3 regions of the Paenibacillus sepulcri genome follow, and region 1 is predicted to be linked to each of the others. Evidence: riboswitches for the same ligand, from Rfam matches in the RefSeq annotation. Region 1 holds a riboswitch; each other region holds the start of a gene.
What was found. A riboswitch is a leader RNA that binds a small molecule or an ion and turns the genes downstream of it on or off. The one in region 1 is predicted to bind cyclic di-GMP.
Positions count from the first base shown of each region.

Region 2: another riboswitch for cyclic di-GMP. It lies ahead of ACFOLF_RS08420 (hypothetical protein); the one in region 1 lies ahead of ACFOLF_RS30015 (pyridoxal phosphate-dependent decarboxylase family protein).
Region 3: another riboswitch for cyclic di-GMP. It lies ahead of ACFOLF_RS10420 (PilZ domain-containing protein); the one in region 1 lies ahead of ACFOLF_RS30015 (pyridoxal phosphate-dependent decarboxylase family protein).

Region 1 is NZ_JBHRUP010000001.1:6,912,398-6,923,144, forward strand. It holds gene ACFOLF_RS30005 (aldo/keto reductase) at 1-218, shown strand, start outside; gene ACFOLF_RS30010 (SDR family oxidoreductase) at 323-1,216, opposite strand; cyclic di-GMP riboswitch class I at 1,522-1,608, shown strand; gene ACFOLF_RS30015 (pyridoxal phosphate-dependent decarboxylase family protein) at 1,721-3,403, shown strand; gene ACFOLF_RS30020 (methyl-accepting chemotaxis protein) at 3,396-5,117, shown strand; gene ACFOLF_RS30025 (hypothetical protein) at 5,550-6,194, shown strand; gene ACFOLF_RS30030 (accessory gene regulator ArgB-like protein) at 6,175-6,717, shown strand; gene ACFOLF_RS30035 (AgrD family cyclic lactone autoinducer peptide) at 6,698-6,844, shown strand; gene ACFOLF_RS30040 (LytTR family transcriptional regulator DNA-binding domain-containing protein) at 6,853-7,305, shown strand; tRNA gene ACFOLF_RS30045 (tRNA-Arg) at 7,529-7,605, opposite strand; gene ACFOLF_RS30050 (efflux RND transporter permease subunit) at 7,801-10,747, shown strand, end outside.
Region 2 is NZ_JBHRUP010000001.1:1,906,884-1,917,630, forward strand. It holds gene ACFOLF_RS08385 (asparagine synthase-related protein) at 1-1,923, shown strand, start outside; gene ACFOLF_RS08390 (paeninodin family lasso peptide) at 1,938-2,075, shown strand; gene ACFOLF_RS08395 (aldolase) at 2,197-3,141, shown strand; gene ACFOLF_RS08400 (lasso peptide biosynthesis PqqD family chaperone) at 3,138-3,452, shown strand; gene ACFOLF_RS08405 (lasso peptide biosynthesis B2 protein) at 3,480-3,938, shown strand; gene ACFOLF_RS08410 (ABC transporter ATP-binding protein) at 4,391-6,193, shown strand; gene ACFOLF_RS08415 (helix-turn-helix domain-containing protein) at 6,487-6,816, shown strand; gene ACFOLF_RS08420 (hypothetical protein) at 6,820-7,026, opposite strand; cyclic di-GMP riboswitch class II at 7,006-7,088, opposite strand; gene galE (UDP-glucose 4-epimerase GalE) at 7,191-8,240, opposite strand; gene ACFOLF_RS08430 (lipopolysaccharide biosynthesis protein) at 8,246-9,793, opposite strand; gene ACFOLF_RS08435 (glycoside hydrolase family 88 protein) at 9,790-10,747, opposite strand, start outside.
Region 3 is NZ_JBHRUP010000001.1:2,349,212-2,359,958, forward strand. It holds gene ACFOLF_RS10380 (Tex family protein) at 1-943, opposite strand, end outside; gene ACFOLF_RS10385 (MBL fold metallo-hydrolase) at 1,055-1,684, opposite strand; gene ACFOLF_RS10390 (thioredoxin family protein) at 1,686-2,252, opposite strand; gene ACFOLF_RS10395 (DedA family protein) at 2,425-3,042, opposite strand; gene ACFOLF_RS10400 (cupredoxin domain-containing protein) at 3,206-3,652, shown strand; gene ACFOLF_RS10405 (dehydrogenase) at 3,715-4,026, shown strand; gene ACFOLF_RS10410 (hypothetical protein) at 4,200-4,556, opposite strand; gene ACFOLF_RS10415 (O-antigen ligase family protein) at 4,633-6,840, opposite strand; gene ACFOLF_RS10420 (PilZ domain-containing protein) at 7,038-7,757, opposite strand; cyclic di-GMP riboswitch class I at 7,895-7,987, opposite strand; gene ACFOLF_RS10425 (HD-GYP domain-containing protein) at 8,015-9,097, opposite strand; gene ACFOLF_RS10430 (histidine kinase N-terminal 7TM domain-containing diguanylate cyclase) at 9,585-10,747, opposite strand, start outside.

The DNA of each region.
Region 1 (10,747 bases):
GGATTGCCGAGGGCAGAACGAATATGGCCAGCGCCGCGCTGCGCTACCTTCTGGATAATCCCCATATTACCTGTATCATACCGGGATTCCGAAACGTCTCGCAGGTGGAAGATAATTTGCGGGCGGCCAACGTTCCGGGTTATACGCGAAGCGAGCTCGACAAAATCCATCAATTCTACGAGCAAGAGGTTCACAACTATATCAGAGGACCTTATTGAATAAGAGAATAGTTAAGCATGGGCAGGCCCGGACGAGCGAATTCCTTCGCTTGTCCGGGCCTCTTTATGTTGTTCCATGCTGCAAATCATTTCCTTCGGGAATGCTACCCGTTCACAATTTCCCCGCCATTGATGTGAAGGACTTGACCACTCATGTAAGAAGAATCCTCGCTTGCGAGATACACATAAGCGGGAGCCAGTTCCTCCGGCTGTCCGGCACGCTTGAGCGGGACATCGGCGCCGAATTTGGCCACCTTCTGCTCATCAAAGGTTGAAGGAATAAGAGGTGTCCAGATAGGGCCGGGCGCTATGGCGTTGACGCGAATGCCCTGATCGGCAAGATTGAGCGACAAGGAGCGGGTAAAGGAAACGATGGCTCCTTTGGTCGCCGAATAATCGAGCAATGTCGGGCTTCCCCGGTAGGCGGTTACGGATGTCGTGTTAACGATTGCTGCACCGCTTGCCAAATGAGGCATAGCCGCCTGCGTTAAATAAAACATTCCGAAAATATTGGTTTTGAAGGTCCGTTCAAGCTGTTGGGGAATAATGAGCTCAATCTTATCCTGGGGATGCTGCTCCGCCGCGTTATTCACGACGATATCGAGTTTTCCCAAGCTTTTAACGGTTTCCTCCACGGCCTCGCGGCAGAAGTTCGGATCGCCGATATCTCCCTCCAGCAGAATGCAGCGGCGGCCGGCCGCTTCCACGAACTGCTTGGTTACCTCCGCATCGCTTTGTTCATTCAAATATAGAACGGCTATTTCGGCGCCTTCCTTGGCATAGGCAACCGCAACGGCACGGCCGATCCCGCTGTCTGCTCCGGATATAATGGCTACCTTGCCTTGCAGCTTGCCCGCTGCCTTCAATCCGGAAGATTCAAATTGCGGACTTGGCGTCATTTTGGATTCCAGTCCTGGCTGCCGGCTTTGATGCTGCGGCGGTAATGTGGTTGGCCTTGCTGGTGTTTCGCCTGGAGATGTCATAGGCTGCTTCGTCATTTGAGAAACAACTCCTTTCGATAAGCTATCATTCCACGAATACGATGTTCTTACGCGTTCCATTGAACTATTACCCCGGGCATGCAGAAATGAAAAAAATATAGCTCCCCTGGATAAGAGAAGAAAAACTGAAAAGTTAAGTCTTAAGAACTGGTTTAAATGTCGAAACCGCGATAAATGTAATAAATTTGTAACTTATTTTATAATTTTATTGTTAAAAGGCCCAAAAATCCTTGAAGATAATGGAACAAAATAGTAATATACGACTAAGCTTTCCGGTCTATTATTTCCACGGCGAAGACAAATTGAATACTAGGCAAAGCTATTGAAAAGTAGTGACGCAAAACTACAGGGGCATCATCCAACAGTGGAAATGCCAGCCAGTTGCATCCATTTAACAGCTGTTTAGGCTTGCCATGCCCATTATGCTGTTTTTTGCTATGCGGATCATTTATGGGTTTTTCGCATCACAAAATAAATTGGTTACAGAAAAGAGGCTATTACATGAAGATGTCACCAGTTCAAGATGTACGTCAATGGTTTCCGAGCGATGATGGGAATGAGCAGGACCGGATGCAATTGATGAAGCTTATGGAGCAGCTGATGACGGGCTTCGATCTTTTGAAGGACCCAGAGAGGGTAAACCTGAAGGGCAGCAAGGACCGGTCAGGCGATTTTTATGGACAGCTGAATGAGAGCAGTGTCATCCCCCCGCAGGGGAAAGCGATGGAAGATGTAACCCGGGGCCTGATCGAACTGATGCATGCGCATCCCTACCATACCAAATATTTTATGACCAATATTCTGCCTATGGCATCGATTCCAGGCATTATGGGAATGCTCGCCGCGATGCTTGTCAATGGCAATAATTTGTGGGATGTATATGGCCCGGCTGGCGCTGAGGCTGAAGTGCGGGTCGTCAGCATGATGTCCAAGCTGGTCGGTTATGACCATACGAGAAGCGGCGGCTACACAACCTGGGGCGGACAAGGGGCAATCTTCACCGGTCTGCGGCTGGCAATAGTCAAATTCGCTCCGGATGCTTCGCGCACGGGAGTGCCGAATAACCTGTATGCCTTCTGTTCGGATTCGGCTCATTACAGTCTGTACAAATCCATGGAAGCAACAGGACTTGGAAGCGACCGTCTGGTCAAAATCCGGACAAGAAGCGACAGCTCCATGGACACAGCGGATTTGAAATGGAAACTGGAGCAGGTTATTCGTTCAGGCGGAGTTCCGATCTATATCGTCGCCACTACGGGGACGACCGATGCTATGGGAATTGACGATATTTCCGAAATTATGAATATTGCCGTACAAGCTGCCGCGGCTAATGGATTAAACAGGCCGCATATTCATGCGGACTCGGCGCTGGGAGGATTTTTCGCTTTTTTCAATGATTATGATTTTGCCCTTAATCCGCTTGCATTGGATATGGAAACGCTGGGAGCTCTCCATGCGATCGCTGGTAAAATGAAGCATATCCATCTTGCCGATACCATGTGCTTTGATTTTCAAAAGCTGGGACAAACGCCGTATCTGACGAGCCTGCTCCTGGTTAAAGAAGCTGAATCTCTGCGGCTGCTTGATTTGAATCCCGATGAAACGCCTTATGTGGGATACCGCGGATACGGCCAGTATCATACCGGTTACACGCTGGAATGCTCCAGAATGGCCAGCTCGATCAGTATCTACAGCGCTCTGCTGGCTTTTGGCATTGAAGGGTATCAACAGCTGCTGGCGCAGTTTGTATCGGTCAATTTGGCTTTCCGCAGGCAGCTCATGAAGGAAGTTCCCGAGATGGTGATCGCAAATCCCGACAATCCCGGTATTACGACACTGCTGAGGATTTATGAGAACCGGATTTCCCGATTTCAAGAGGAATTGGCCGGGGAGTGCCCGCTTGATGAGCTCCTCCGGAACAACCGGCTTAATGAACGATTATTCGAACTGCTCGGGGAGCGGCGCGATGAAATGTTTTTTGGGGACACCAAGAAGCATCTGCTGGTTTTATCCCAGGAAGGTGTGGAAGTCCCCTTATACGCCAGCAAGCTGTTTGTGATCTCGCCTTATACACAGCTTGAGCATGTCCCGGCAATTGTCGGCTACTTAAAGGAGAGAGTAGACGAAATTTATGAGCAGTACCATTCTCCGTATCAATCAGGGAGGTCCGTCGAAGTTGTTTAATTCCTTATTGCGTCCCGTGCGGGAACGACTGTCGCTCAAAGTCATCATCAGCATCCTGCTACTGCAATTATTTACATGCGCCGCATTTGCAGGCACAACTTATTACGTCAATACGAATCTGGTCGATAAGCTGCTGCAGCAGTTCGATCTGAGGCTGAATACGGATATCGGAGTTGTCTCGGATCTGGTAGCCGGCATTCCCGGTTACGAGGCCGAAGTAAAGGATGCAAGCGATCCGCTTTATGCCGCCCTGAAACAAAATCTGGAACAGGTTAAAGTTAAGAATGGTCTGGAGAATGTGTATGTGCTCTCCAAAAGCGGCGGAAAGGACCATATCGTCGTGTTAGCCGATGTGCCGGACGATTACGGGACCGACTATCCTTTTACGGCTGATATGAACAAGGCTCTGACTGACAACAAGACAATTGTCAGCGAAATCTACAAGGATGAATTCGGTATTCATAAATCCATCTTCGTTCCCTACACGGATGGAAACACGAGCACCCTACTCGGTATCGATCTGGATGCTTCTGTTATACCCAAAATGTCATCGACCATATTTTGGTCCACCGTCATCATAACCATCATCGTTTTATTGATCGGCTCCATCGTATCGCTGGCGATCAGCCGGATCTTCACCAAGCCGATACGCAGGCTGATGTCGGCCACGGAGAAGGTGGCGGCCGGAGACTTGAGCGAGCAGATTATACTGAAGCGTGAGGATGAGATGGGCAAGCTGTCCCAGTCGTTCGGACAGATGAGCCAGAACCTGCAGGAGTTGATCCGCCAGATTCTATCATCATCGGACGAGATCTCGGGAACGACACGCAATTTGCATCAGGCATCGGGAGAGACAAGCCAGAGCGCGCTGCAGGTAGCGGTATCCATGAACAAAATGAGCGAGGGCATCAATGGGATCGTCGAAGGGCTCACGAACAGTTCGGAAGCTGTATCTGAAATTGACGGGGAGCTCTCGGAGGTTACTCAGGATGTGGAGGAGATGCAGTCAATTGCGGTTCTGGTCAGAGAGCAATCCGAAGGCGGGCGGGAATTGGTAGAGAAGACGTTGCATCAGATGGAGGTCATACAGGAGGCGATGCGGCACTCCCTCGAGGCCGCTGAGCTTCTGGGCCATAATTCGCGGGCTATCGGAGATATTGTAACTATTATTTCCAATATTGCCAGCCAAACGAATTTGCTGGCGCTTAACGCATCAATTGAAGCGGCCCGTGTCGGTGAGCAGGGCAAAGGCTTTGCTGTAGTTGCAGGGGAAGTACGGAAGCTCTCCGAGCAATCTTCACAGTCCGCTTTGTCTATATCCGAGCTGGTTTCGGTCACACAGGAAAACAGCCGGCTGGTTATCAACCGTATTGTTGAAGGCAATGAAGCCGTCACGCAGGGACATGCCTGGATTAGCGAGACGCATGCCAATTTCGAAGGTATTTTCAAGGGAGTGGGCCAGTTTTCCACGTGCACCGAGCAGCTGCAGGAGGCTGTTGTCAATGTGGAGCGGTCGTTCGGGCAGATCACCTCGGCCATGCAGCAAATTTCCGGCATTACACAGGAGCAGGCAGCAAGCTCCGAGGAGGTCGCAGCGGCTGCCGAGCAGCAAAGCGCTACGATGCAGGAATTGACCGAATCCATCGGCAGGTGCTCGGATCTGGCGGCAGAGCTTCTGAAATCGGCAAGCCGTTTCAAAGTAAAAGTGCAGTAAGCTTTTTATGAATGTGCTGCATATTGGGTATCGCCCCAAGCAGGGAACCTTTTCCTATTTTTTAGGAGCAGGTTCCCGTTCTTGTATAACGCCCGGGCCCAGGTGCGATACAAACAAGAAACGTCTGGAAAATAGTTTTGTTCGCTTGTACATATCAACCGCTTGGGTATAATGAGGTAATAAGGCGGATACGGGAAAGGAGAGCGAATGGAACTACTGGAATACGTTACAGCCGCTTGGCTCTCCAAGCATCTTGGGACATCCCAACAAAATATATCGCTTGCCGGCAAACGGGCGCTCAATCCGGAGTATAGGGGTGATTTTCTTAAACCGGATGCACTGTTAGATGGTGGCAGGCCAATATGGCTAAAGGATAGAGCGATTGAGTTTATCGCACAGCGGGGTTCAGTAAACTGAGGGACGGTTGATCAAATGAGTGTTTTTTTGTTGTTCATGTTATTTTCCATTATTGAAAGCATCGCATTGTTTTCTATTTCATTCACCCTTTACAGACTTAAATTCACTCAATATCTTTGGCCTTCGCTTATCATGATGATCGTCATTAACCTTGTGAGTTTTTACTTGCGAAAAGAAGTAGCGCTCGCGGATTACGCTCCGGTTGCCATTTTGGTGCTGCTGGTTCTTTTTATGATGGCTGTAGTTAAAATTCCTGCATTCTGGGCTTTAATTGTATCTTTGACAGGCTTATGTTTTTTTGCATTGCTGCAGACAGGCTTGATAATGCAGTTATCCTTTGGATACCTATCCGTTCAGGAAATTAATTCTCATGCCTGGAAAGGGTATCTGCTGCAGACATTGACGGGTCTTATCGGGTATCTGATTAGCGGTTTTTTATATAAAAGAGGAATAGGGTTCTCATTTGAATTCGAAAAACCAATTTATAAGTTGGTAACTTTGCTGGTAATGATTATAATGATATTAATCGCACTGGCATTCGGAGCTGTGCTGTTTATTGGGAATCTATACATAGCCACAATAATCTACTTTATCGGACTGGCTTTTCTGCTCTATTTTGCACTGAAGAAGGAGACAGAAGATGCAAACATTGGCCTTTAGATTGGCTGCCGGCTTAAAGCGGAGGGCCCCTGACCATCCAAGCTCTGTCGAAGAATTGCAATTTTCCATAGAGGCGCTTTTCAATACTTTCGGAACCTTAATTGCTGCATTGATCTTGAGCTTAATGACAGGAAAAACGCAGGAAACGATATACGCCATGCTGGCCTTCGCTGTATTAAGAGCGGTTTCCGGAGGCATTCATCTTAAACATAGCTGGACATGCCTGGTATCGACTTCCATAGCGGCCAATATTGTCGGTTTCTCCTCAATTTCCAACTTGACCGTGTACTGTCTGACTATCGTATGCATACTTCTCGCCATCCTCTACGCGCCATCAAGAATCGAGCAGCAAACCAGGATTCCTTCAAAGTATTTTCCGTTATTAAGGTGGATTTCCGTTCTTATTGTTTGTTCAAATTTTTATTTCCAATCCTCAATTGTTGCCATTTCGTTCCTCATTCAATGCATTCTCTTGATCAAATGGAGAGGAGGTGACACTAAATATGAAAATGAAATCGCTTAAAAGCAAAGTATTCTATTTTGTTTGTACTGCTTTGGCCTCCGCTGCGGTACTGATTGTTTCTACTGCCAGCATCATTTGGGTACATCAGCCAAAAACGCCGGCAAGTCTTCTTAAAAAGCAGAAATAGCCTGGGAGATGTTTGAAATGGATTTATTATCAGTTATAAGAAATAACGATGGCAGCGGCGGGCTGTGCAGCGTAGAGATTAAAGCTGTGGTGTTCCTTGAGTACATCGGGGGCAGTACGCCGCAAATCAAAATTCACACAACAAATGAAGAATTTTATATATGGGGCACTTTAAAAACATGGACAAAGGCCTTGCAGGACAGCGGGTACGACTTCTTTCCGGTGGACCGGAACTTTTCCATTCACATCAGGAATATCAAGAGGCTGGATGATCAGTACAAACGGGCATATTTCGAATATGAATTAGGCAGGGACTCCAAGAGCTGTACGTTGGCTTGGGAGAAATACAAAGCTGTCGAGAAGAAACTCAAACAGATCAATCAACCTTTCGTAGAAACGAAAGCCAGTGATGATTCCCGAATGATTTCCATAAAGATCAAAGAGGCTCTTTCCCGGTCATGAGAAACAGCCTCTTTGATCTTTAATTTGTTTTAGACAGGATGCTTCGAGATCCGATACGGTTTAACACGTTGCAGTTCAGGTTTTGGACCGAAGAGTTAATCATCGTTTTAAAAGACGTAATCTTAATAGCTAAATAGTGAAACAAAAAAACCTCGAATCCCTTGATATGGCTGGGATTCGAGGTTTTTTTCAATTTATTAAAATGATTGTATGTAAACGCGAGTGGCGTCCCAGGAGGGATTCGAACCCCCGACCCACGCCTTAGAAGGGCGTTGCTCTATCCAGCTGAGCTACTGGGACACGTAAGTGATATTATAGCATGCATTTTTTGAAAAGCGCAAGAGGAATTTTAAATATGTTTTTATTGTGACTGACCGTTCAACCAGGCTTCATTTGAACACCGTTTAATTGACTTTTGAACTTTGTTCAAATAGTATGGAGTTATATTTGAACGATTGGTCAATGAAGTCATATAAAGAGATGAGGAGTGGAAGGATGAAAGGAATTATCCGATTTTCAATAAACAACAAATTCGCCATCTGGATCATGACGATTATTGTCACGGTTGGCGGATTGTATGCGGGTCTGAACATGAAGCAGGAGACCATTCCGAACATTAGTGTTCCCATACTGGTGGTCAATACCGTGTTCCCGGGCGCAGCTCCGGAAGAGGTGGCGGACAAGCTGACCATCCCGCTCGAGCAGCGGCTGAAGAACATGAATGGCGTCACCGCATTCACCTCAACTTCATCAGAGAACGTTTCTTCCATCGTTGTGGAGTATGATTACGGCAAGGATATGAAGGAAGCGGAGAGTGAGCTGAAAGCTGTCACCGATGGTTTTGAACTGCCAAGCGGCGCACAGGATACGCAGATATCCAAAATCAGCCTTAATGATTTTCCGATTATGTCTCTGAGTATCTCCAGCGGCAGCGGAATGACGCTTGAAGAGGTCACGAAGCTGGTCGAGGAAGATTTGAAGCCATCACTTGAAGGCATTGACGGAATGGGCGCGGTAGCGATCTCCGGCCAGCAGGTGAAGGAAGTTCAGTTAACCTTTAATAAAGACAAGATGGCCGAGCTTGGCCTCAGTGAAGATACGGTTAAAGGAATAGTACAAGCCTCGGCCGTCAAAGCGCCTCTGGGCCTGTTTGAAATGGACAAGACCGAGAAAGCCATCGTCGTTGATGGCAATGTTACTACCCTTGATCAGTTGAAAAATATTGAGATCCCCGCAATTCCATCCGGTGCAGGCGGAACATCGCAGCAGGGCGCTGCTGGAGGCTCAGGACAGGCAGCAGGTGCTCCCGGAGGAGGGTCAGCAGCCGGCAATGCCGGAACAGGGCAAGGCGCTGTGAATCAGGCTCCCCAAGGTGCACAAGCGCCAACAGAAATCCCGACTGTTAAATTGTCGGAAATTGCCAATATCGAATTGGTCTCCATGCCGGAGTCCATCTCCCGGACGAACGGGGAGCCTTCTATCGGCATCAATATTACAAAATCCTCAGATGCCAATACCGTTGACGTTGTCAATGCGGTGAAGGACGAGACGGCTCAATTCCAGAAAGAGCATGCGGAAATTAAATCGCTTGTGATGCTGGATCAGGGCAAGCCGATTGAGGAATCAGTCAGCACGATGATCGACAAGGCGCTGTTCGGCGCACTGTTTGCAGTTATTGTCATTCTTTTGTTCCTGCGCAATTTCAGAACGACGATTATATCCATTATTTCAATACCGCTGTCACTGGTTATCGCTCTCTTGCTTCTCCAGCAGATGGATATCACCCTTAACATTATGACGCTTGGCGCGATGACGGTCGCGATCGGGAGGGTCGTCGATGACTCGATTGTCGTCATTGAGAACAATTACAGGCGGATGTCTCTGCGTTCCGAGAAGCTCAGAGGCAAGGCGCTGATCACCGAGGCGACCAGAGAGATGTTTATGCCGATTCTCTCGTCGACTTTGGTCACGATTGCCGTATTCCTTCCGCTTGGAACCGTTACAGGACCCATTGGTCAAATCTTTATGCCGTTTGCGCTGACAATGGTGTTTGCGCTGCTTGCTTCACTGCTCGTAGCCATCACAGTCGTGCCGATGATGACCCATTTGATGTTCCGCAAAGGTCTGAAGGAAAGTCAGAAGCATGAGGAACGTCCCGGCGTTATCGCCGTCCGGTATCGTAAAATTCTGGGATGGGCGCTTAATCATAAGCTGATTACCTTCATTGGCGCTATTGTCATACTGGCCGCAAGCTTCTTCCTGGTTCCGAAGATCGGAGTTAGCTTCCTTCCGGAAGAGCCGGAGAAATATGCCATGGTGACATATTCGCCAGGACCGGGAAAAACCCTGGCCGACGTCGAGCAGACCTCGCTTGATGCGGAGAAGCTGATCATGGAACGCGCAGGTGTAACTAATCTGCAGTATTCGGTCGGCGGACAGAGCCCGTTCGGCGCATCATCAGGCAAAAGCGCATTGTTCTATGTCCAGTATGAGAGTGATGTGAAGGACTTCAACGCTGAAAAAGATAAGCTGGTCGAAGCCCTTAAAACGGTGGAACCGTCAGGCAATTGGGGACAGATGAATCTCGGAGGCGGCGGTCTTGGCGGCAGTCAGTTGAGCTTGTCCGTATACGGTGACAGTTTTGATGCTATTAAACCGGTCGTTACGCAAATCGAGGATCTGATGAAGAAGGACAGCTCCTTTGAGAAAGTTGACAACTCTCTCTCCCAGCAATATCAGCAGTATACGCTTGTCGCCGATCAGCAAAAGCTGAGCAAGCTTGGCCTGACAGCCGGCCAGATCGTCATGAAGCTCAGTCCGGTGCGCGAACGTCCGGTGTTGACGCAGGTGACTGTAGACGACAAGGATTACAATGTGTATGTGCAGGTGGATACGAAGCAGTACGGTTCCATTTCCGACATTGAGAACGAGACGATCACTTCGCCGCTTGGCGTGACCGTACCGCTCAAAGATGTCATCAAAGTGGAAGAAGGTACATCGGCAGACACGGTATCCCGCAAAGACGGCAAGCTTTATGTGGGCGTATCGGCGAACATTGTGTCCAAAGATGTGAATAAGGCCAGCACAGACCTGAAGGCTGAAATCGACAAAATAGAACTGCCTGCGAATGTGACAGTCGACTTTGGCGGCGTCGCCGAGCAGATCAACGAAACCTTTACCCAGCTTGGTCTGGCCATGGCTGCGGCCATTGCGATCGTTTACCTGCTGCTGGTTATCACCTTTGGCGGAGCTCTGACGCCGTTTGCTATATTGTTCTCCCTGCCGTTTACCATTATCGGAGCGTTAGTCGGTCTGTATTTGGCCGGGGAAACAATCAGTGCGGCGGCGATGATGGGAGCGCTCATGCTGATCGGGATCGTGGTTACCAACGCGATTGTGCTGCTTGACCGCGTACTGCATATGGAGAAGGCGGGCCTCAGCA
Region 2 (10,747 bases), 5.0 Mb from region 1:
GGAATTTATCATATGAATCATGAAGAAATCCATCCCGGGCGGGGCGATGCGCTGATGGCCCAGTTTGAGCCCTATCCTGCCGACCGGGTACATACCTGGCAAGCGCAAGGCGCGTTTCTCGGCTGCCATGCACAATGGATCACGCCGGAATCCGTGGGAGAAATCCTTCCCTTCCATGACCGGGAGCGGGGCCTTGCCATTACGGCGGATGCCATCATCGATAATCGCACCGAGTTATTCGACCAGCTGACCGTCCCCCGCGAGGACCGAGGCGACATGCCTGACAGCCTGCTCATCCTGCTGGCTTATGACCAATGGGGGGAAGATACCCCCCGCTATCTCGTCGGCGACTTCGCCTTTGTCATCTGGGATGAACGCAGACGGTCGCTCTTCGGCGCAAGAGATTTTTCGGGCAACCGCACCTTGTATCTGGCCCGTTCGTCTGAGCTTTTCGCCTTCAGCACCATCATAGAGCCTTTATTCACGCTTCCCGGCCTGAATAAAAGCATGAATGAACAGTGGATCTCGGAATTTTTGGCCATTCCCGTGACCACCGATGCTGTCGATTGCTTCTCTACCGTCTATTCGCATATTCAGCAGCTCCCGCCATCCCACAGCCTGACTGTCTCGGGCGGCAGGATCACGTTCTCCAGATACTGCACGCTGGAGCCGAAAGAACGGCTGAATTATAAATCCGATATGGAGTACGAGGAAGCGTTCCGCGAGGTGTTCAACGCCGCAGTCACCTCCCGTATCCGGACGCACCGTCAGGTCGGCGCCCATCTCAGCGGAGGACTGGATTCGGGTTCGGTCGCAAGCTTCGCCGCCAGAGCGCTGCGCAAGGCTAATAAGCCCTTGCATTCCTTCAGTTATTATCCGCTTGAGGATTTCGTTGATTTCACGCCCAAGAGCAGGATTGCCGACGAGCGTCCCCTGATCATGTCTACCGTCAGCCATGTGGGCAACATCAAGGACAACTATTTGAATTTCCCCGGGCTGAGCCCGTTCTCCGAGATTGATGACTGGCTGGAGACGATGGAGATGCCCTATAAGTTTTTTGAAAATTCGTTCTGGCTGAAGGGGATTTACGAGCGGGCTTACCACGAGAACATCGGCGTCATGCTGAACGGCCAGCGGGGCAATTGGACGATCTCATGGGGACCGGCGCTGGATTATCAGGTCAACCTGATCAGACAGTTCCGCTGGATCCGCTTCTACCGGGAGCTGCAGCAGTACAGCCACAGCCTGGGCGTGAAGAAATCGCGGGTCATGTCCGTCGTCGGCAAAAAAGCTTTCCCGTTCTATGGAAGGTTTACGACGCAAATAAGCGATTATCAGCTGCCGATGCTGATCAATCCGCAGTTCGCGAAGCGGACGCAGGTATTCGAGAAGCTGCAAACCTATGGGCTTAACACATGGGGTTCTCCCCTGAACAGCGCCTACGCCATCCGAGAGGACCAGTTCAAGCAGCTCTATTTCTGGAACATTAACGGTACGATCGGCACCAAGCTGTCGCTCAAATATCTGATGTGGGACCGCGACCCGACGAATGATCTGCGCGTCATCCGCTTCTGCCTCTCCGTCCCTGACGATCAATTCGTCCAAAACGGCGTAGACCGCGCCTTGATCCGCCGGGCCACCGAAGGTTATTTGCCCGACAACGTCCGGCTGAACCATCGCACCCGCGGCGTTCAGGGTGCCGACGGCGTGCACCGGATGGCCGAATCATGGGATGCTTTTATAAGCGAGCTGCATCAGCTTATAGCAGACCCTGCGGCTGCGGAATTTTTGAATACGGAGCAGCTGGCTGATTCATTGGGCAGGATCGGCACCGAGCCCCGGCCGGAGCTTGCGTTTGATTTCAACTACCGGATCTTGATGAGAGGCCTGATCTTCTACCGTTTTATCAAAAAACAAACTTGAGAGGAGGTGATACTATGCAAAACGAAGCCAAAAAACAATGGCAAGCGCCATCATTGGAAGTTCTTGACTACAAAATGACAATGGCAGGACCAGGCGTTCATCTGCCTGATGCTGTTCAACCGGATCCCACAGAAACCATTCACTACAGCTAATCTTTATTGATGGCCGCTTATGTACCAGGGTGTATATAGGCGGCTGTCAACCGTTTGCGGGCGCTCACGCATCTGCATGCAATGGATTGAATTATGAATCGGATCAACTGGAGTGAAAATGATGATCGAAACGACCGCTCTTGCATACTATCACGCTTTTGGCTGCGTCATTCAAAGCGCCATTCCGCTTCCGGAGCTGACCGAAGCCTGCGGGTCAACCGGGGAAAATCTGCAGCAGCAGGCTCCCGCTACCATTAGCGTCGCGGATTTACTGCCGCTCTGGAACGCAGAAGCAGCGCCGGATGAAATCTGGGTTGTTCGTGGAAGCGCAGTCATGTTCCATGTGCCGGATGTGGCCATTTTCCGTATCGAGGATGGATGTTCTATTGCCGTTTCCCCTTTCCCTGAATCGGATCCGGACAAAATCAGGCTTTACGTATTGGGCACCTGTATGGGTGTGCTGCTCCTGCAAAGAGGAATTCTTCCCCTGCACGGCAGCGCTGTCGCTATCGACGGGAAAGCCTATGCCATTGTGGGACATTCCGGTGCCGGAAAATCCACTCTCGCTTCCGTTTTGCTGGACCGCGGCTGCCGGCTGCTGAGCGATGACGTCATTCCCGTTATTCTCAATGAAGATCATATGCCAATCGTGCTTTCCTCCTACCCGCAGCAGAAGCTGTGGCAGAACAGTATCGACGAACTCGGCATTCATCATACAGATTGCAAGCCGCTATTTGACCGTGAGCTTAAATTTGCGGTGCCGGTCCGCTCCGGTTTTCACCCTTCTCCCCTGCCGCTTGGCGGCGTATTCGAGCTGGTGCCGGGTGAAATGGATACCGGGATTCAACCGGTTGAAGGGCTTGAACGGTTCCATACCCTGCTGCGCCATACCTTCCGCCGTTCGTTAATGGAGAAGATGGGCCTCATGGAATGGCATTTCGGCATGCTTGTCCGGTTCATCAACCGGCTTCCGGTATACCGGATCGGCCGTTCCGCCTCCGGATTTACCGCACCCTTGCTCAGTTCGCTTCTGCTCGAAACCATTCAAAAGGAGGAAGCTTCATGAACCCAAGCGTTGTACAGCCGACCGGAACTGTCTCGCAATACCCCGGCAATATCGTGAGCGACATGGATGGCGAGAAAGTCATGCTGAGCGTCCGCAATGGCAAATATTATAATTTGGGAGAGACCGGGGGGAGGATGTGGGAGTTGATCGGCGCAGGCAGTCCCGTTGTCCGGATCGTTGAAACGTTGACGGCTGAATACGAGGTTGACAGCAGCGAATGCGAACGCGATGTTTTGCTGTTTCTGAACCATCTGCTCGAGCATGAACTGATCCTGTACGCCCAAGCGGATGAACATCTGTCTGCATCCTAATTTTCATTTAAAAAGTAGGGACCTCATATGAAAATCTTCAAAATTCTCCGCAAGCTGCTTCATACGGACAGAAGAACGCTGCTCATGTTCGTCGAGGCATGTCTGCTGCTGGGCTGGGCACGATGTCAGCTGTTCCGGCCATTCGCCGCCATCGCCCCGAAGCTGGGAGAGCGGACCCGGGAAACCTCCCTGGACTATGACCCGCCCTGTATGCCTGCAATCAGGCAGGTGGCGCATGCAATCAATACCGTTAGCCGGCATACGCCCTGGGAGAGCAAATGTCTGGTGCGCGCCATCGCGGGCATGAAAATGCTGGAGCGCCGCAGAATCGACAGCACCCTTTACATGGGAACTGCCAAAGACAAGACCGGGCAGCTCATTGCCCATGCCTGGCTGCGCAGCGGCCCCGTCTATATTACCGGCGCGGAAGTTATGAACCGGTTTATCGTTGTGCAGAAATTTGCGAAGGCAGGAAGAAACTGCTGATGCCGTCCTCTGGCGGCTAGGTTAGTTTCTTCGCATAGACCTTATAGACATTTATCAGCGTGAAACTGATACAGGCTATAAGGCGGGAAGAAACGGCTGATGCCGTCCTCTGGCGGCTAGGTTAGTTTCTTCGCACAGACCTTATAGACATTTATCTACGTGAAACTGATACAGGCTATAAGGCAGGAAGAAACGGCTGATGCCGTCCTCTGGCGGCTAGGTTAGTTTCTTCGCATAGACCTTATAGACATTTATCTACGTGAAACTGATACAGGCTATAAGGCCGGGAAGAAACGGCTGAAGCCGTCCTCTGGCGGCCAGGTTAGTTTCTTCGCATAGACCTTATAGACATTTATCTACGTGAAACTGATACAGGCTATAAGGCCGGGAAGAAACGGCTGCCGCCGTTCATAGGAATGGCGGCGAGAGGTCTCACTTTAGGAGCGAGTTTGATGAATCCCATCCTGCATTACATGAAGCGTCTATACGCTTATTCCGGAGCTGCCCTCACAATCAATCTGCTTGGTATGGTATTCAGCAGTCTTCTTGAAAGTCTCGGCATTCTGCTGCTGATCCCCATGATCAGCATGAGTGGGATTTTGAGCGTACAGCAGGCAAGCGGCTACGATTTCAAAATTCTCGAAGAGCTGCGGGCAATGCCACAGACGTTGGCGCTGACCCTGATTTTGTCTCTTTATGTATTGATCGTGTTCGGTCAAAATCTCATTCAGCGTAAAATTACGATCCGCAATGTGGAGATCCAGCAGATCTTCAGCCGCAAGCTTCGCTTTGAAACTTACAGCATGCTGCTCGCGTCCAGATGGTCCTTTTTCCTCCAGAAGAGGAAATCGGATCTCATAAATCTGTTAACGATCGAGCTTGCGCGCGTCATTAGCGGAATCAACCTGTTTCTCCAGCTCGTGACCTCCTTCCTGTTTACGCTTATCCAGATTGTGTTCGCCTTCTGGCTCTCGCCGGCCATGACTTTATTCGTACTGGGCTGCGGAACGGTTCTTGCGCTGTTCTCGCGCCAATATATTCATCAGGCGAAGGTGCTCGGCAGTCAAACCTCGGAGCTCTCGCAAAGCTACCTTGCCGGCATTACCGATCAGTTGAACGGTATCAAGGATATCAAGAGCAACAACCTGGAGGAATCCCGCCTGGGCTGGCTTCATTCACTTACCCAGGGGATGATGCATGAGCAGATGGAGTACATCCGGCTCAGAATGAATTCACAGCTGGTTTACAAAATATCCTCTGCGCTATTGATCGCGGGCTTCGTGTTTATCTCATTCCAGTTCTTTCATACGCAGGGTCCCCAGCTTCTGCTGGTTATCCTGATCTTCGCCAGGCTGTGGCCGAGATTCACAGGGATTCAATCCAATCTGGAGCAGCTGGCGGCAACGGTCCCCGCCTTCAAAGCGCTCATCGGCCTGCAGAAGGAATGTGCGGAAGCGGTGGAGCAGCACGAGGCGGGTCCTGCCGGCTTAAGTCCGGCTCCGCTTCGTCTCGAGCATGGGCTTACCTGTGACAATGTGTATTTCCGCTACCACCGGCAGGAGGCTGCGCATACGCTTCAGGCGATTAATCTGTTCATTCCCGCTAACCGGATGACAGCCTTTGTCGGACGTTCCGGCGCGGGAAAAAGCACGTTGATCGATCTGCTGATGGGCCTGATGCAGCCTGAATCGGGCCGGATTCTCATCGACGGAGAACCCATTACCAACGCGAATCTGTTTGCCTACCGGCGGTCCATCGGCTATGTGGCGCAGGACCCCTTTTTGTACAATGCCAGCATCAGGGAAAACCTGCTGATGATCAGGCCCGATGCCAGCGAGGATCAGCTGTGGGAAGCGCTGGACTTCGCCTCGTCCGCTGAATTTGTCCGTGCGCTGCCTCTGGGGCTGGAAACGCTCATTGGCGACAGAGGCATCCGGCTGTCCGGAGGCGAAAGGCAGCGGCTTGTGCTGGCGCGGGCCATCATCAGCAAACCGGCCGTGCTCGTGCTGGACGAGGCGACAAGCGCGCTGGATACCGAGAACGAGAAGAAAATCCAGGAGGCGCTGGAGCGGCTGAAAGGGACCATGACCATTATTGTGGTCGCCCATCGTTTATCCACAATCCGTCACGCGGATCAGGTCATTGTCATCGATCAGGGGAAAGTGGTGCAGCGCGGAGGCTTCATGCAGCTTGCATCTGAACGGGACGGAGTATTCGGCCATCTGCTTGATAATCAGAAGGAAGCCATTGTATAGCTTCCGTAGAGGATGAGGAAACAGGCAGCTTCATGCGGCCATGCATGAAAAGAAACGGCTATCGCGTCCTCTGGCGGCAAAGCCCTGGTTTCTTCCCTCAGAAATATAAGCAAAGTATAATCGGGATTTATACTTTCATATATTTCAAAAAAAAAGCGGAAAAGTCTTCAGCGCCATGAAAACCGCTGTTCACTTTTCCGCAACTGTTCGTTATAAGCAACAGATTCTTTCTTAATGAAGAAGAATCCGATATAATAAGGTTCAGCAAGCTATAACATTGGAGGATACGTATAATGATTGGAGAACGCATACAACTGCTGCGCAAAAGAAAGGCGCTCTCTTTAACCGAGCTCTCTGAGCGGGCGGGCGTGGCCAAGTCCTACTTAAGTTCCATTGAACGGGGGATTCAGCAGAATCCCTCCATTCAATTTCTCGAGAAAGTCGGAACCGTACTGGGTATTTCCGTGGAAGAACTGCTTCACGTCCAGAAGTCCGATGACGAAGCAAGGCAGCTTGACCAGGAATGGGAAGACCTCGTACGCGAAGCCATGGCATCAGGCGTGAGCAAGGAACAGTTTAAAGAGTTTCTGGAATTCAACAAGTGGAGGCTCCACAAGGATTAGGCACTATGTAGATGTATTTTCTTCTTTGGGAAATGTGCCGTTTTCCAATTTCGGGAGGGCGCTCAGAACGCCCCGGATAACTTCCCGGTCAAGCCCCATTGCCCGTGCGATCATAATCAATTCAACCCACTCTTTGTCCAAATTATCCTTGCGAATCCGTTCTGCAAGCGCCATAACCATTTCCTCCGCTCCGAATTCGGCCGGTTGCACCACTGACTCCATGCGTTTAAGGTGCCCAGGTAAAAACGCACTTCTTCGTCTCCTATTTAAATGTAATCGTTTTCTATATTCACCATTATAATCAAGCCTTTCCGCTGATGCTGTCGCTTCGTGCGATCGAATTTTGATTTTTTCAACTAATTTTGTCGAATAATTCACATTTTTAGTAAAGCAGTCATGAACCGATTCTCATGGATATCGTAGCCTTCGGGATTATTCGCCTGCCATCGCCAAGTATCCTCGCACATCTCCTCGATACAACGGTCTGCAGTCCATCCAAGCTCTTGTCTGGCCTTCCGGATGTCCGCACAGCTGACCGCAATATCCCCCGGCCTGCGGGCAGCGAAGCGGTACGGCACATGAGTCCCCGTCGCTTTCTCGAAGGCCGCTATCATCTCCAGGACGCTTGAACCGCGCCCGGTTCCCAGGTTGTAAATATTCAGACCCGATGAATCCAGAATGCGTCCAAGGGCTCTGATATGCCCAAGCGCCAGATCTACAACATGGATGTAATCCCTGATTCCCGTGCCGTCAGGGGTTGGATAATCACTTCCATATATGCTCAGCTCTTCCAGTCTCCCGGCAGCCACCTGCGACAAATAAGGCATCAGATTGTTAGGCGTGCCCGAGGGATTCTCACCGATCCTCCCGCTCTTATGGGCGCCGGCAGGATTGAAATAGCGGAGAATGCTGATTCCCCATTCGGGATTGGATGCCGCCAGATCCTGCAATATCTGCTCAATCATTTGTTTGGTGCGGCCATAAGGGCTGGATGCGCCAATGGGCGAATTCTCGGACACCGGCATATCCCCGGATGCCCCGTACACGGTGGCAGAAGAGCTGAACACAAGCTTGTGCACGCCATATTTGCTCATGACCTCGCACAACGCCAGCGTGCTGATCATATTCATCTCATAATACCAGAGCGGTGAACGAACCGACTCGCCGACCGCCTTGAGACCGGCAAAGTGGATAGCGGCATCGATTTGATTTCTTGCAAAAACGGCCTCAAGAGCACTGCGGTCTCTTACGTCCAATTGATAGAACCGAAAGGATTTCCCTGTGATTTCCTTTACCCGATTGAGCGCCTCCGGGCTGCTGTTGGCGAAATTATCCACCACAATGATGTCATACCCGGCCTCCAGCAGCTCGACACAGGTATGGGTTCCAATATATCCGGCCCCGCCGGTAACCAATATCGCCATAAGGATTATCCCTCCATATTGTGATTGACCTTGCGGCTCATCGCCAGCCTGCGGATGATGGTCCGGCTGATTCCGAGCAGGTAGCCAAACTCTTCCGTTCGGTGAAACAGTGCGATATAAAGAACATTAACGGTGAAAAAGCCCGCAATACCTTTCCCTATGAGCTCTGCAAAGCCGTTCGAGGGAATGAAATGGCATACTGCGCTGGCAAGGGCATAAGCACCCGCGCCTGCCAACGTATAGATGAAATAGGTCTTGAAATAATCCGTCAAGGGCCGCTGGAATACATTCCGGTAGACAAAATAAGGAGTTGTCCAGAAGGGAACGGCCAAGCTGCTGATGAGCGACCCGATAAACACGCCGGCTATCCCGATCGTCTGGACGAGCGTAATGGACACGCCAAGACATACGGCCGCCTGAATGAGCGGGGCATAACGGTCCTGATGGAAGATGCCTGCCGTTGTTTTCACCGTTGTAATGGAATTTCTCATGCCTCTTTCATAAAACAGAGCCAGCAGCAGAACGAGCACGCTGCCGCTCATCAGGAAATCCGGACCGATCCACAGGGTGATGAACGGTTCGATTAATAGGGACAAGAGAATGACAAACAGTGAATACAACCAGAAATTAAGCAGCAGCGTCACTTTATATACCGCAAAAATCTTATCCTTGCTCTCCTTGGATACCAGATTGCCGATGCTGTGATACATATTGCTGAAAATCTGATTGATAAAGGTCCGCCCGATTTCGATCAGCATCTTGTAGTTGGAGTACAAGCCGACAGCCGCAACGCTTACGAAGCTTGAGATGAGAATATTCTCCGTCCCAAGCACGAAGTAGCTGCCTGTATTCTGCAGGACAATGGCTTTCACATTCTTGATGATCCCCTTCTTCGTCACGCTGTCCAGCCCTCCGCTGACCTTGTCGCGCAGGAACGGATACTTCCGGTTGACGGTTACCGTCAGGATAACCGCGGTGCTAAGCGTGATCACACTGTCTATCATCAGAAAAAGAATATAGTTTTTCGTGTAAGTAAGAATTCCGATTTTCAGGCAGGTCGACAGAATCGAAGACAAGGTGAATACAAGCGTTACGATATACCCCTTCTGGCTGACGTTCAGAAATGAATTTTTGTAAGAGAAGAGGTATGGGGTGACGGTATTGAGCAAAAAGATCAGATAAATGGCCGTCAGATGCTCCACGCTGGAATTTTTGACAAAATGGTCCAGGAACGGCAGCACGGATAAGCCAAGGAGCGCCACGACGAGAGCAATGACCAGATAGGCATTCCGGTACAGCTTCATCAGCTTGTTGATAGTGTCCCTGTCATTGTCCGCGACGGGCTTATAGAGGCTGTAAATAATGCTGGAGCCGATACCCGCCTCCGCCAGCGTGAGCATTGTCAGCAGATTGGTGAACAATCCGTTAATACCCAGATACTCGATGCCAAGGCTGTTAATGAATACTGTCCTGGAAATAAAACTGAGAGCCGTAATCACGATCTGGTTGCCGAGTCCTGCCGCAATATTAATTAATGAGCTGCGGACTCTCATGCCGGCACCTGATCCCGGCCCTTGTCATTCATCATCCGGATACAGAACCCCTGCGTGAAGGGCAGAATATTGAACAGCATGGAATATACGCCGATATCCTTCGTATCCCCTTGGGAGAAATCGACTGCACCGCTGCGCCTGGTTACCTTCATCAAATAAGAGGCTGCCCGCTGCGATCCCTTGGAGCAAGCCTCCGCGAGATGCTCCAGATGTGAAGCTTCGCCGAGAAACCAGCCAAGCACCGCCGTGGCCGACGAATCCGCTCTGGACTCCTGGCGGGTAATCGTCCAGTTCCAGTTCCCCTCCGCGCCCTGGAAGGCGAGGGAGGCTGCCGCAAATCTCGTAATCATCCCCTCGAGCAGCGGCTTGTCGGGATGAGCCGCCGGCAGCTCGCGCCAGGCGTCCATGAGCCCTATAGCGAACCATCCCAAGCCCCGCCCCCAGCCGTACAAGCCAAGCGGAGTTTTATGATCCACATGGTAAGCATGGCTTGGCAGATAATGATGATCAAGCATGCCGTGCCTCTCGTATTCGACCAGTTGCCTGACGGCCAGCTCCACGCATTCCCGCTTGTCATAACGGAGACCGTACGCGACAAGAAAAGGACAGACAAAGCCGATCGTATCGACATAGCGGTAGTTCTTCATCGATTTGCGGTACATGACCGTGCCGTCATCCCCGATATGCTCCTGAATGAACTCCCAAATGTAGTCGAACGCCGGCTTGAATCCATCCGGATCGATGCACTGCTGCTTCATCACAGCATAAGCCACGATGGCGCCATCGATATGCCTGGGCTTCACCACCCAGTTCCCGCCGCTGTCAAATTTGGCTTTCACGTATTTTCTGATTTCGTTCTCGATATCCCGGTCCTGGTTCTTGTCCGCATATTCCGACAAGCCGATAAGCAGGGCCGCCTCCTGCCAGTGCTGGATCGCATTCTTGGTATAGTTT
Region 3 (10,747 bases), 4.6 Mb from region 1:
GATTGGTGGAGAAAATCTGGATCGCATGCTCCTCCGCCTTCTCCGTTAATTCGCCGCGGACTTCACGCTCGATCGATGGCGCAATCAGCCTTTTATAAGCATCCTGAATCGTTTGCAGAAGCAAACTGCCAATTGCAGGGATTGTCCCGCCGCGGATGGTTTGACGGTCGATATAATCAATAATCCTCTCCGCCGGCACGTCCAGCGACACGCGCAGCACATCCTCGCGCTCCGCCCGGTTGATGGCAAGCGTGCGATGCGGAGGAAGCCGCTTCAAGGGCTCCTGATAGGCATAATACATTTCATAAACCGTCTCCTGCGAAGTATCCTTCGCTTCCGTTCGCACTACACCGTTGTCAAAAGTGAACCTGCGCACCCATGCACGGATTTTGGCATCGTCGGCAAGCTGCTCCGCGATAATATCCATCGCTCCCTGAAGAGCCTCCTCCGGGGTCGATACGCCCTTCTCGGCATTAACATAACGCTCAGCTTCGCGGCTTGGATCCCCCTGGCGCGGCTGTGACAGCAGCCAGACGGCAAGCGGCTCGAGTCCGCGCTCCTTGGCGACGCTTGCGCGGGTCTTGCGCTTTTGCCGGTACGGCCGGTACAAATCCTCGATCTCCTGCAGCTTGACGGACGCCACAATGGCGCTCCGCAGCTCATCCGTTAACTTCCCCTGCTCGTCGATCAGCCGGATTACCTCGCGCTTGCGCACCTCAAGGTTGCGCATATACTGCAGCTTCTCCTCGATGGAGCGCAGCTCCGTCTCATCCAGCTCACCGGTCATTTCCTTGCGGTAGCGGGCAATAAAGGGAATCGTATTGCCTTCATCCAGCAAATTCACAGCCGCCTTCACCTTGCTGCCCGGCAGGCTGAGCTCTGCGGTAATCCGTTTCAGAATCCGTTCCTGCTCGGCCGCCTGCTCTTCTTTGGTCAGCTCCACCCTGGCGCCCGGCTCCTGCTCCAATTCCTGCTGACTTGCATACTGCTTTGCTTCTGCCACTTTACACTTCCTCCATCCTTTATAACAGGGCATAACCCTTACTGCGCGGCTCTAGGCCGGCACGTAAGGGTTATTTTCCATTTCATATCCGATTGTCGTCCGCTCTCCGTGACCGGGATAGACGCGCACATTCGGATCAAGCTTATACAATTTGCCGCGGATGGAATCGTACAAATCCCTCTCGCGGCCACCCGGCAGGTCTGTTCGTCCCACTGATTTGCGGAAGAGCACATCGCCGCTGATCAGATGCTCCCCGCACAGCAGGCTGACGCTTCCAGGCGAGTGTCCGGGCGTGTGCATGACCAGAAACGTATGGCTGATCAACTCCAGCTTCTGCCCCTGCGCCAGCGCGTACTCAGCCGGATCGGTGACAAGCGGCGGAGTGACATCGGACCAGCGCTCGGAGCCGTTCTTGCGGGCATCCGTCAGCCAGTCCGCTTCCAGATCATGCAGATATACCGGGCAGCCGGCTGCCTTGCGCACCGCATCGACGCCGCCCATATGGTCGAAATGCGCGTGCGTCAACACGATCGCTTCGATTGTCAGGTCCTTGATGCGCGTGAGCAGCCGCTGCGGGTTCATGCCAGGATCTATTATAATGCCGCGTTTGCCGGTCTCCTCTGTAATCAGGTAAGCGTTTGTCTGCAAGGGACCAAGCGTAAAAGTCTCAATCTTCAGCATCTTAGAAAGAAGCGAGAAGCTGGCGCAGCTCTTGTACGATTGTTTGTTGGTACCCTGTGCCTTCACCGTAGCGGCGGCCCATCTCCTGGCGGGCAAGGCTCAGATTCGCCTGATAATCAGCAGCGTCCCGGTCCGTATTCGCCTGTTTGAACGCAATCATTGCTTCCTGCACATGAGCTGGACGCGGTCCCCACTGACCAAGCACATGGCCGCCGGTATCGGCAAAAATAACAACAGGAATGGAGCGGCCGCCCATGGTCAGAAACTCATCCATCGTATCCAGATTCTGTTCCATCACGAGCACTTCGACCGGGATTCCGGAGTTCTCAAGAGCCTTGAACACAACGGGGACGTTGCGGACCACATCGCCGCACCAGTCTGCCATCAGGATCAGGCAGCGCAAATCATCACGGTTGTTCAGCGATTCAAAAAACTCCCGGTCTTCGTCGCCCGCCCATTGAAACCTGCTGCCCCAATCCAGAAAGGCCTCTTTGTTCTTCTCCATTGAATCGATGAACTGCTGCGGACTGATCCCCGTATTGAGCTTGCTTGCTACACTTTTAGCCATGATGAAAAACCTCCCAAAGAGTTTTTAGTGAACCGGCTTGAATTCACTTCTTGCGAGCTAAAAACTCACATTGAAAGCATAAGCTGAGTTTTTAGTGATACACGGCCAACACATTAATCCGCTTTCTTAACCAGCAGCCTAATTATACCAAACCGGCATGCCAAACTACAAACTAAACGGACTTGCCGCGTCCTTTCAGCACCTTAACCATCACATAAATAACCAGGACCGCAAGGGCAATCAGAAGTGCCGGCTGGACATAAGGGGCTGCTTTCTCATCAATGTTCTCCCACTGGTCGCCCAGCTTCCAGCCCAGATAAACAAACAGAAGCGACCATGGAATCGAAGCAAGTGCCGTCAGCAGCGTAAACAGCCAGAAATTCATCCTCGCCATTCCCGCCGGAATGGAGATAGCTTGACGCATAATGGGGACGAATCTTGCGGTGAACACAATTCCGGACCCGTATTTGTTAAACCACCCTTCCGCGGTATCCAGATGCTTGGGTTTGATTTTTATGTATTTGCCGTATTTCTCGAAGAAAGGACGTCCGGCGTACCGGCCAATCGCATACAGAATCCACTGCTGCACAATAGCGCCGATGACGCCAAAAATAACGGCCCCAAGAAACGTAATCTGATGTCCGCCAGCATCCGAAACCAAATAACCGCCGTAAGCAAGCACAATTTCACTCGGAATAACTTCAATTGCAAGACCAATGACGATACCAAAATAACCTAAACCTTGAATCCATTGAAGCATTGAATCAATGAAGTTGTGAATCCAGTCCATTCCTCGTCTCCTATCGTCCCGATTTGACAGGCCAATTATCTTTCTATCGGTATTCTAGCATACTTCCAGACATGCCTCCAGCGCCCTGAGTCATGCTCTGACAAGCCCTGGCATAGACTAGCTGTAATCCTATTACACGAATTAAAGGGGGTGAATGTTTCATATGTCCAAGATTTATGTGGTCAGCAAAAAGCAGATCCGTCTGTTCGCCGTTCTGCTGCTCGTCCTCTTTATCGCGGCAGCTTGTCTCAAATGGAATCAATCCAGAGCCGCTTTGGCCGCGCAGCCGGAGCCCCGGGTCTTTGAACTGGTAACAGGAGAGTTTGAGTCCACAACGGGTGAAGGCAAGAAAATAGAAGTATACCGCTGGGATCCCGGCACTATTATCGTGAATAAAGGCGATCACGTTGAGCTGCGCATCACCGGTATCAACGGCGCCTCGCATCCTTTTGTCATCGAAGGGCTTGGCATTAAAGGCGAGGTTACACAAGGAAAAACGACGGTGGTCCGTTTCGCCGCGGAAGCCAAGGGCACTTATCCGATTATATGCCTCACACACACCACCTTGGTGCACGGGGGTCCGATGGTTGGCTATATCGTCATTCAATAATGGCGTGTGACAGGTCATACCGGGCATGCATATATAGGGGGTAGAGAGGAGTCGATTATTCGATGAAATCGTCTACCCCGGGCAACCAGGCGGGTTATCCGACCGCCCGCAAAATCAGGCGCGCCTGCGAGAATGAGCTGTATCGCACAGTCAAAAGACTCGGCGTCTGGATATCCAAGGAACGCATCGAGCAAGCGGAAAAGATCTATTTCAAAAAAGTCGCGCTGAATCTGCCCTGGATTCACGAGAATGCCAGCAACCGGAAGATCCTCGCCGACTGGTGGGACGACAACGTCAGCGCCGAAATCGCGGAGCTGTGGGAGATTCCCCCTGCTAAGCTGAAAGCCGCTTTCCGCGATGCCTTCGGCGGCTGAGCTTCTCGTATTATGCTGCAGATCAGGCGGCTGCTGTATGATCTTTTGAGCAAAGGCGATAGCTTTCGAGGAACATCGTAAACATCTGTCTAAATTAAATTCTGCAAAAAAAGAAGCTGCCCTGGAGTCTTCGGAAGACTTGGGGCAGCCTCTTTGCTGCGCACGGCCGGACCTTAGCCAATAACGGCAAAGGTTTCAACCCGGGCGGGAATCGTGCGGACGCGGAACAGCAGCCCGATCGGACTAAACACTTGAAGCGTGTAGCTCACATTTGTCAGCGTGTTGATGTTATTGAATCGAACGACCCCAAAGCGGTCGAAGGCTGCTGTGGAAACAATCCGGTTGTTGCGGATCAATCGCGCAAAGAATCCGGTCGTATTGAAAGGCACGCCGCTGCCCTGAACCCAGACAACCGTCAGCCGGTTGAAGATTGGTCCTGTTGCTTGAGCCAGACCTTTGGGCTTTGCCAAGCGTACGATTTTCCCCTTGCCCGGTCTTTTCATTTTCGGTTTGACGTATACTGCGGCCATTTGCCGATCACTCCCATCAAGTTCTTACTCCAGCGTATGCTGCAGCAGCTTAAGGGAATGGGCTAAAGCGCCTCTATCACGCGTTTATCTTTTCTGTCTGCGGACTGCTCATCTTCGTCTGTGCAGCGGTTCTGGCCCGGGCGAGCTCGCTTAGCAGCAGCCGTGTATCTTCCGCTGCCTTCCGCGATTCCGCAGTGACTTCGAAATCCCGCCCTCCCCGTCTGGCTGCGGCTCCTTGGGATTCAAAAGCCTCGAAGAAAGCCAGGGCTGTAGCTGCGGCAAGGCGGGAATCGTCAAGCTGGCCCCCGGCCTGCTTATCCCGGGCCAATCGGGCCATCGTCATAATCGCCCCTGTCTGGTTATCCCGATCGTAATGATCATATTGCAGGGCCAGGCGCAGATAGGCTGCTGCTTGTTTCACGTTCCCCAGCCTGGCATGGCAAAGACCAAGGGCGCTGAGCAGCGGTACGGACTGCGGTTCATAGCGCAGGCCGGCCTCCAGCTGTCTTGCGCCGGTAAGCGGCGGTACGAGCTGCGAGAGCTCTACACGAATCCGGCTCCAATAGGGATTGGCTGCCAAAGCCCGTTCCAGCAGCGCAGTCTGCTCATTCCCTGCGGCCGAAGCAGCCGCCTCGCGATACGCCACAGCCTTGTCAAACTGCCAGCTATACGCGGAAGCAAAAGCAAAGACGGCAGCGGTCAGCAGGGCTGCTGTGAATTGGAATCCAGCCTGCCGCTTCGCTGCTGCCCTTTTGCCGAGGGAGACCGATCTTGGCGGAAGCTGTCCGGAGCGTGGAGAAGCAAATAACGATTGCCCCCTCTGCGCGGCCCCCGGGTACGGACTGTAGTAGACGAGCCAGCTAAACAGAAGCAGCCAATAGTAACCGAAGGACATGTCAAAATCGACGGCGGCATGAACCATCAGTAGGCCGACAGGGAGGATTCCTGCCCGATCATGCCTCCAAACTATCCGCAGCAGCCCGTACATCATGAAAGCAAATACGAGTAATCCGACAATTCCAAGATCAAGCAGCAGATCCAAATAACCGCTGTGCACTTCGTTGCCAATATACGGGTAGGTTTGGATTTGGGTAAACAGCATCCGCCAGGTATCCCCGCCCTGACCAAGGAGAGGCGCCTCCAGAAATAGGCTCCATGCATCCTTGTAGAACATCGTACGCGCGCCTGCGGTTTGAAAATGACCGCTGCTGATCCGGCCTTGAATCACTGCCGGCAGGAGAAGCGCCATAATCAGACAGGCTGCCCCCAACCCGGCCCACGCGGCAATCTCAAGCTGTCTTCTGGACAGGCCGGCAAATACCGTACGAAGTGCGGTGAAGCCCGCTGCAGATGCCATCAGGATGGCAAGCAGCCCAAGCGTCTCCCCCATGTGGCCAACGCCTTCATGACTGCCTTGCAGACCTGCGGCAAAAACAATACGATAGGCTGCCCCCGCTCCAACAAGCGTCCAGCCGCTGTAAACCAGCCATTTGACCCGCTGCTCCCGGGTCAGGAGCAGCAGTCCGGCAAGCCATCCCACAGCCGTTGTAAGCCAGGCTGCCCTGGATTCCGTAAGCAGCAGCACGAGCATCAGCGGCGCGGCCATCATGACGGCAAGCAAGAAAGTCCGATAACTGCCTGCACGTATCATGAGAAGCCAGTTCCACAGCAAATAAGCTCCCGAGACGGCTCCGAGGAAATTCGGATACTGAACGAAGCCGGCCAGCCGGGCACCGACTGCGGATAAACTGGAATCCCCTGTACTCAGGATCATCTCCGGAACGTCTATCCAGCCGAGCCATCCGGCAAGCGCGCCGCCAATGAGGAACAAGCCTGAACCCTGAAGCGCCATGAACAGCCAGCTCCGGAAAGGGCCGATTCTCAGCCACAGATACCCGGATATGAGGAATGCCCCATAAGCCGACCATCTGAGCAACTGCTCCAGAGTTCCATGTACGGAAGCCGGTTTGTTGATTAGACTCAATCCAAACAAAAGCGCAATAAGCAGCGGCGTATAAGCCGCCAGCGGCACCGAGGCCCGCACAGGCTCTTCTCCAGGCCCTTTATTTTTTTTCACCATGAAATATTCACAGATCCCGCTGCTGCTGCCCCTTGTCATTCGTCTCTGCATTCGAGTCGTAATACACAAGGATAAAACGGTTGAAGCCATAAGCATCCATTCCCACCTGTAAAAGGATGCGTCAAAAAACATTCCATTCCGGTATGCGGACCAAATCAGCAGCCCGGTAAACATCAGCCCGGCAGCACCAACAACGACTGGCATTTGAATCCCCTCTTCTATTTCTCTTTATAATTGTCCGATATATCTAAATTTTCTAAATATTGTAACATGTTTGAGGATGATTTGAAAATCAGGTGACATGGAGCTGCTGCCTGAAGCAGCAAGAAGAGTTTATTTTCTTATCTTTGAACAAAAAAACAGGCGCTCCACGATTGCCGCGGCGCACCTGTTGTTTATAGTTAATGAGTCCGATTGTCACTGGCCTTTTCTTGTTTCCTGCGATAATAGGCTGCGACCTGCTCCCTCAGGATAAAGGCCCGCAGCGCTCGCTGCTGCAGCCCGTCCAGATCGCAAAAGCGAGCACCATAGAAGGATTGGGCTCCATCGCTGTCATAGCGTATGATCTCCAGCCAGCATGGCAGCTCAAAACCTAGAGACAACACGGCTTCCAGACGCTCATTCGTCTTTAGCCTCGGCCCCTCGGCAACAATGAATCCCAGCCCGGATAAGCTTATATTTCGTATGGCCAGTTCCATATCTTCAATAAATTCGAAGTTTTCCGGCCCTGTTGACAATTCTCTTGTTTCAATAATTGTTTTCTTCATGGTGCCCTTATGGTCAATCTGAACACGGGGCGACTCCCGTTTCTCTTCCAGTCCGCTCAAGGCCCGGACAGGAAATATAACTGCGATAGATCCTTCCGCCTTGCCGATGACCGTCGACTGCAGACGTTGTATCCCCACCGGAGAGTAGATTGTCATCTCCACCGGATTACCGAGATCAAATGACTTGTATTCCGTCATTTCAATCTCCATCATCTCGCCTTCAATATGGCTCAGGATCCCCGTTGAGACATATCCTTCTTTCTCGACTACGGTCCGGCTGTGGATTAATACCTTATCTGAGTAAGTTTGCTTTGCTTTCGTGTATAATTCCTTGCTGCGGGCATTCGTGCTCATAAGTACCATCTCCTTAGTGTGCAATCGCCTGGCCGAGTCTTGAGAGTTTGATAAGGGATTGCCTGTTCAAGGAAATGAAAAAAGCCGTTCCTCTGCCTCGGAGCCGCTTGACTTGCACCCTGCTGAAGGGTGTTCATTTCGGCAGCCAGGCTGTCAGTCGCTCCTTTTCAAGAACCTTAGACCCTTTAGCTTTGCGTCCTTGCCTTTCGGCAAGTTTGCCATTATCGGATATATATGAAGTTAGGTACAGGCTATTCTTACATTTCTTCCACGATCATGATACTGTGCGAATCCTTAAGGTCAATCTGATAGGGCTGGGCAGGAGGTGTACCGTCCGACTCGCGAAGTATCCGTACGATCGGGCGGTTGACCGCAAGCGGATTATTCAGAGCCACAACCGCAATCTGACCCGAGCTGAGCAGTACCGTTGTCGATACCGGATAAATGGATATATGCTTGCAAAAGGTTTGGATCAAATCAAGATCGAAGAAAGTGTTCCCGGCCGCGAATAAAAACTCGATGGCTTCCGTCGGCGTATGACGCTTGCGGTGCGGCCTCGGCGAGGTTAACGCATCATAAACATCGGCCAATGCCACAATCTGCGCATATTCATGAATGGCATCCCCCTTCAGCCCACGCGGGTAACCCGATCCATTGTACCGCTCGTGATGCTGAAAAGCACAATGCGCGGACAACAGGGAAATATCGTGCTGGGCGCGGATAATATTGAAGCCATCCTCCGTATGCTTCTCCATCAGGACCCGCTCTTCAGGGGTCAGCGGGGAGGTCTTGTTCAGAAGATCCTTGGGCAATCTTGTCATCCCGATATCGAACAGAAGCGCTCCCATGCCTAATTCCTCAAGCTGGTTGCGGTTGTAGCCTTTAGCCAGTCCCATTATTCCTGACAGTATTGCCACATTCACAGAATGCTGGAACAGATAGCCATCCGCCACTTGAATATTCGTCAAGCTGACCATAACGTCGGCCCGCGTAACCAGATCCTGCATGATCTGGCCAAACACATTCCGGAACGTCCGGCCCATCTCCGGTGCAATGGTTCTGCCCTTGGTCATAGGATGGTCCTTCAGCGTGGTCATGGTTTTGAATACAGCATCGTGGGCTTTTCTGCGCGTATCGTCGCGGATCGCTGTTTCCGGCTCCAGATCCTCGGTAAACGGATCTTCGACGAACAGCATATCGACTCCCAGCATCTTCAGGCGATTGATAAACCGTTCATTCAGCTCGACACCGACACCCAGAAGAATGTTGCCATTTTCCTGCAGGATCGGGCGAGCCAATTTATCTCCAGGCTTCGCCGAAAGTATATGTACTTTTCTCATCTGAGCATTCCCGCCTTTAGTCCGGTTGCATATTTGATCAAGCTTGCATCGCTGCCAGTTCGGCAGCACGCAGTTTGTGTAATTGCTTATCGGCGTATATCCTGTTGTCTGCGATTTGCACAAGCATATTCAAGTCGCTCCCGTGGTCGGGAAAGTTGGCGCTTCCGACAGAGACGAAAGAGCCTCAATCCTGTCGATAGGGTAAGCTTGTGCAGTTGTTCATGAGCTGGCGAATGACAGCTTCAATCAGTTTATCATCTGAATCAGGACAAATCATTATAAATTCGTCCACGGCTCATCAGGCGGCCATGCTTTGAGCCCAGAAAGCATGCCTGCTGCCGGAAGGGTAAAAGCGGCATATGCCGCTGCGTTTGTCTAGATTGGCACCACCTCGCCCGACATGCCGGCAGACCATTCGCACAGTGTGTCAGCACGACCGCCCTGCAGCAAAAACGCCCTTCACAGCACATACGGCTGCCTGCCTTGTCTAATACTGAACAATCCGGTTGCGGCCGTTCTCCTTCGCTTCGTAAAGCGCCTTGTCCACCTTGACGAACAGCTCGCGCAGATAAGACTTGCTATCCTTCAATTCAGTATCCGGCTGCGGCTCAACGGCAAGCATGCCTATACTGATTGTAATGGAAACAGGAGCGTTCCCGACTCCGGTATCGACAAAGTTATGCTCAACAACCGACCGTACGCGGTGCGCCAGCTCTTCCGCCTGCTGCCTGGTGGTGTGGGGCAAGTAGACCGTGAACTCCTCCCCGCCGTAGCGGGCGAAAATATCCGTTTGTCTGAGCGTACTGCGCACCACGTCCGCCGTCAACTTGAGAACATCATCGCCGACCATATGACCGTATGCGTCGTTGATCGTCTTGAACAGATCGATATCAAACAACAGGATCGCATAAGGAATCTGATAGCGCATGTTGACCATGACCTCATGCTCCAGCTGCTGCATCAGATATCTCCGGTTGTAGCAGCCCGTCAAGCCATCGATAATGGCCATTTGCTCCAGCTTCCGGTTGGCCTGGTACAATTCATCCTGCATAAGAAGCAGCGCGCGGTTTCTCTCCTGCAGCGCTTCATTCTGACGGCTGGTTTCTTCAATAAGCCTTCTCAGCTCTGTATGGTCCTGCAGCGTGATCACTCTTCCAATGATTTGCTGTTTAACAACAATAGGGGCGACATGTAAGGCAATATAGGCCATTCTGCCTTCCTCCGGCACTTCAATCTCGGTATGAACGCGCTCTTCAGGATGCAGACGGTACATCTCCAGAAAAGCTTCGGTCTTCTCACGGTCTTCCACTGACTGCAGAAGCTTGTCCATATCGAGCCTTGTACCGACTGAAAGCTGGAAAACGGGACTCACCACGCTGTTGAGATCAATCACAACATTCTGCTCGTCCAGCACAATAATACCGACAGACAGCGTATCGGCAACATCTTTTTGAGCGATATTCACGATATCGAACATACGGTGCTTTTGAATGGAGAATACAAAATAAATGTCCGCAATTACAATTCCGAGCGACGTTAAGCCCGGGATAACGGGAAGCCATTTTGCAAGCACAACATTGAGCAGCAGATCGAGCAGGGTAAAGCAGACAAAAACCCCAATACCGGTCAGGGCATTTGCAATCTGCGCAC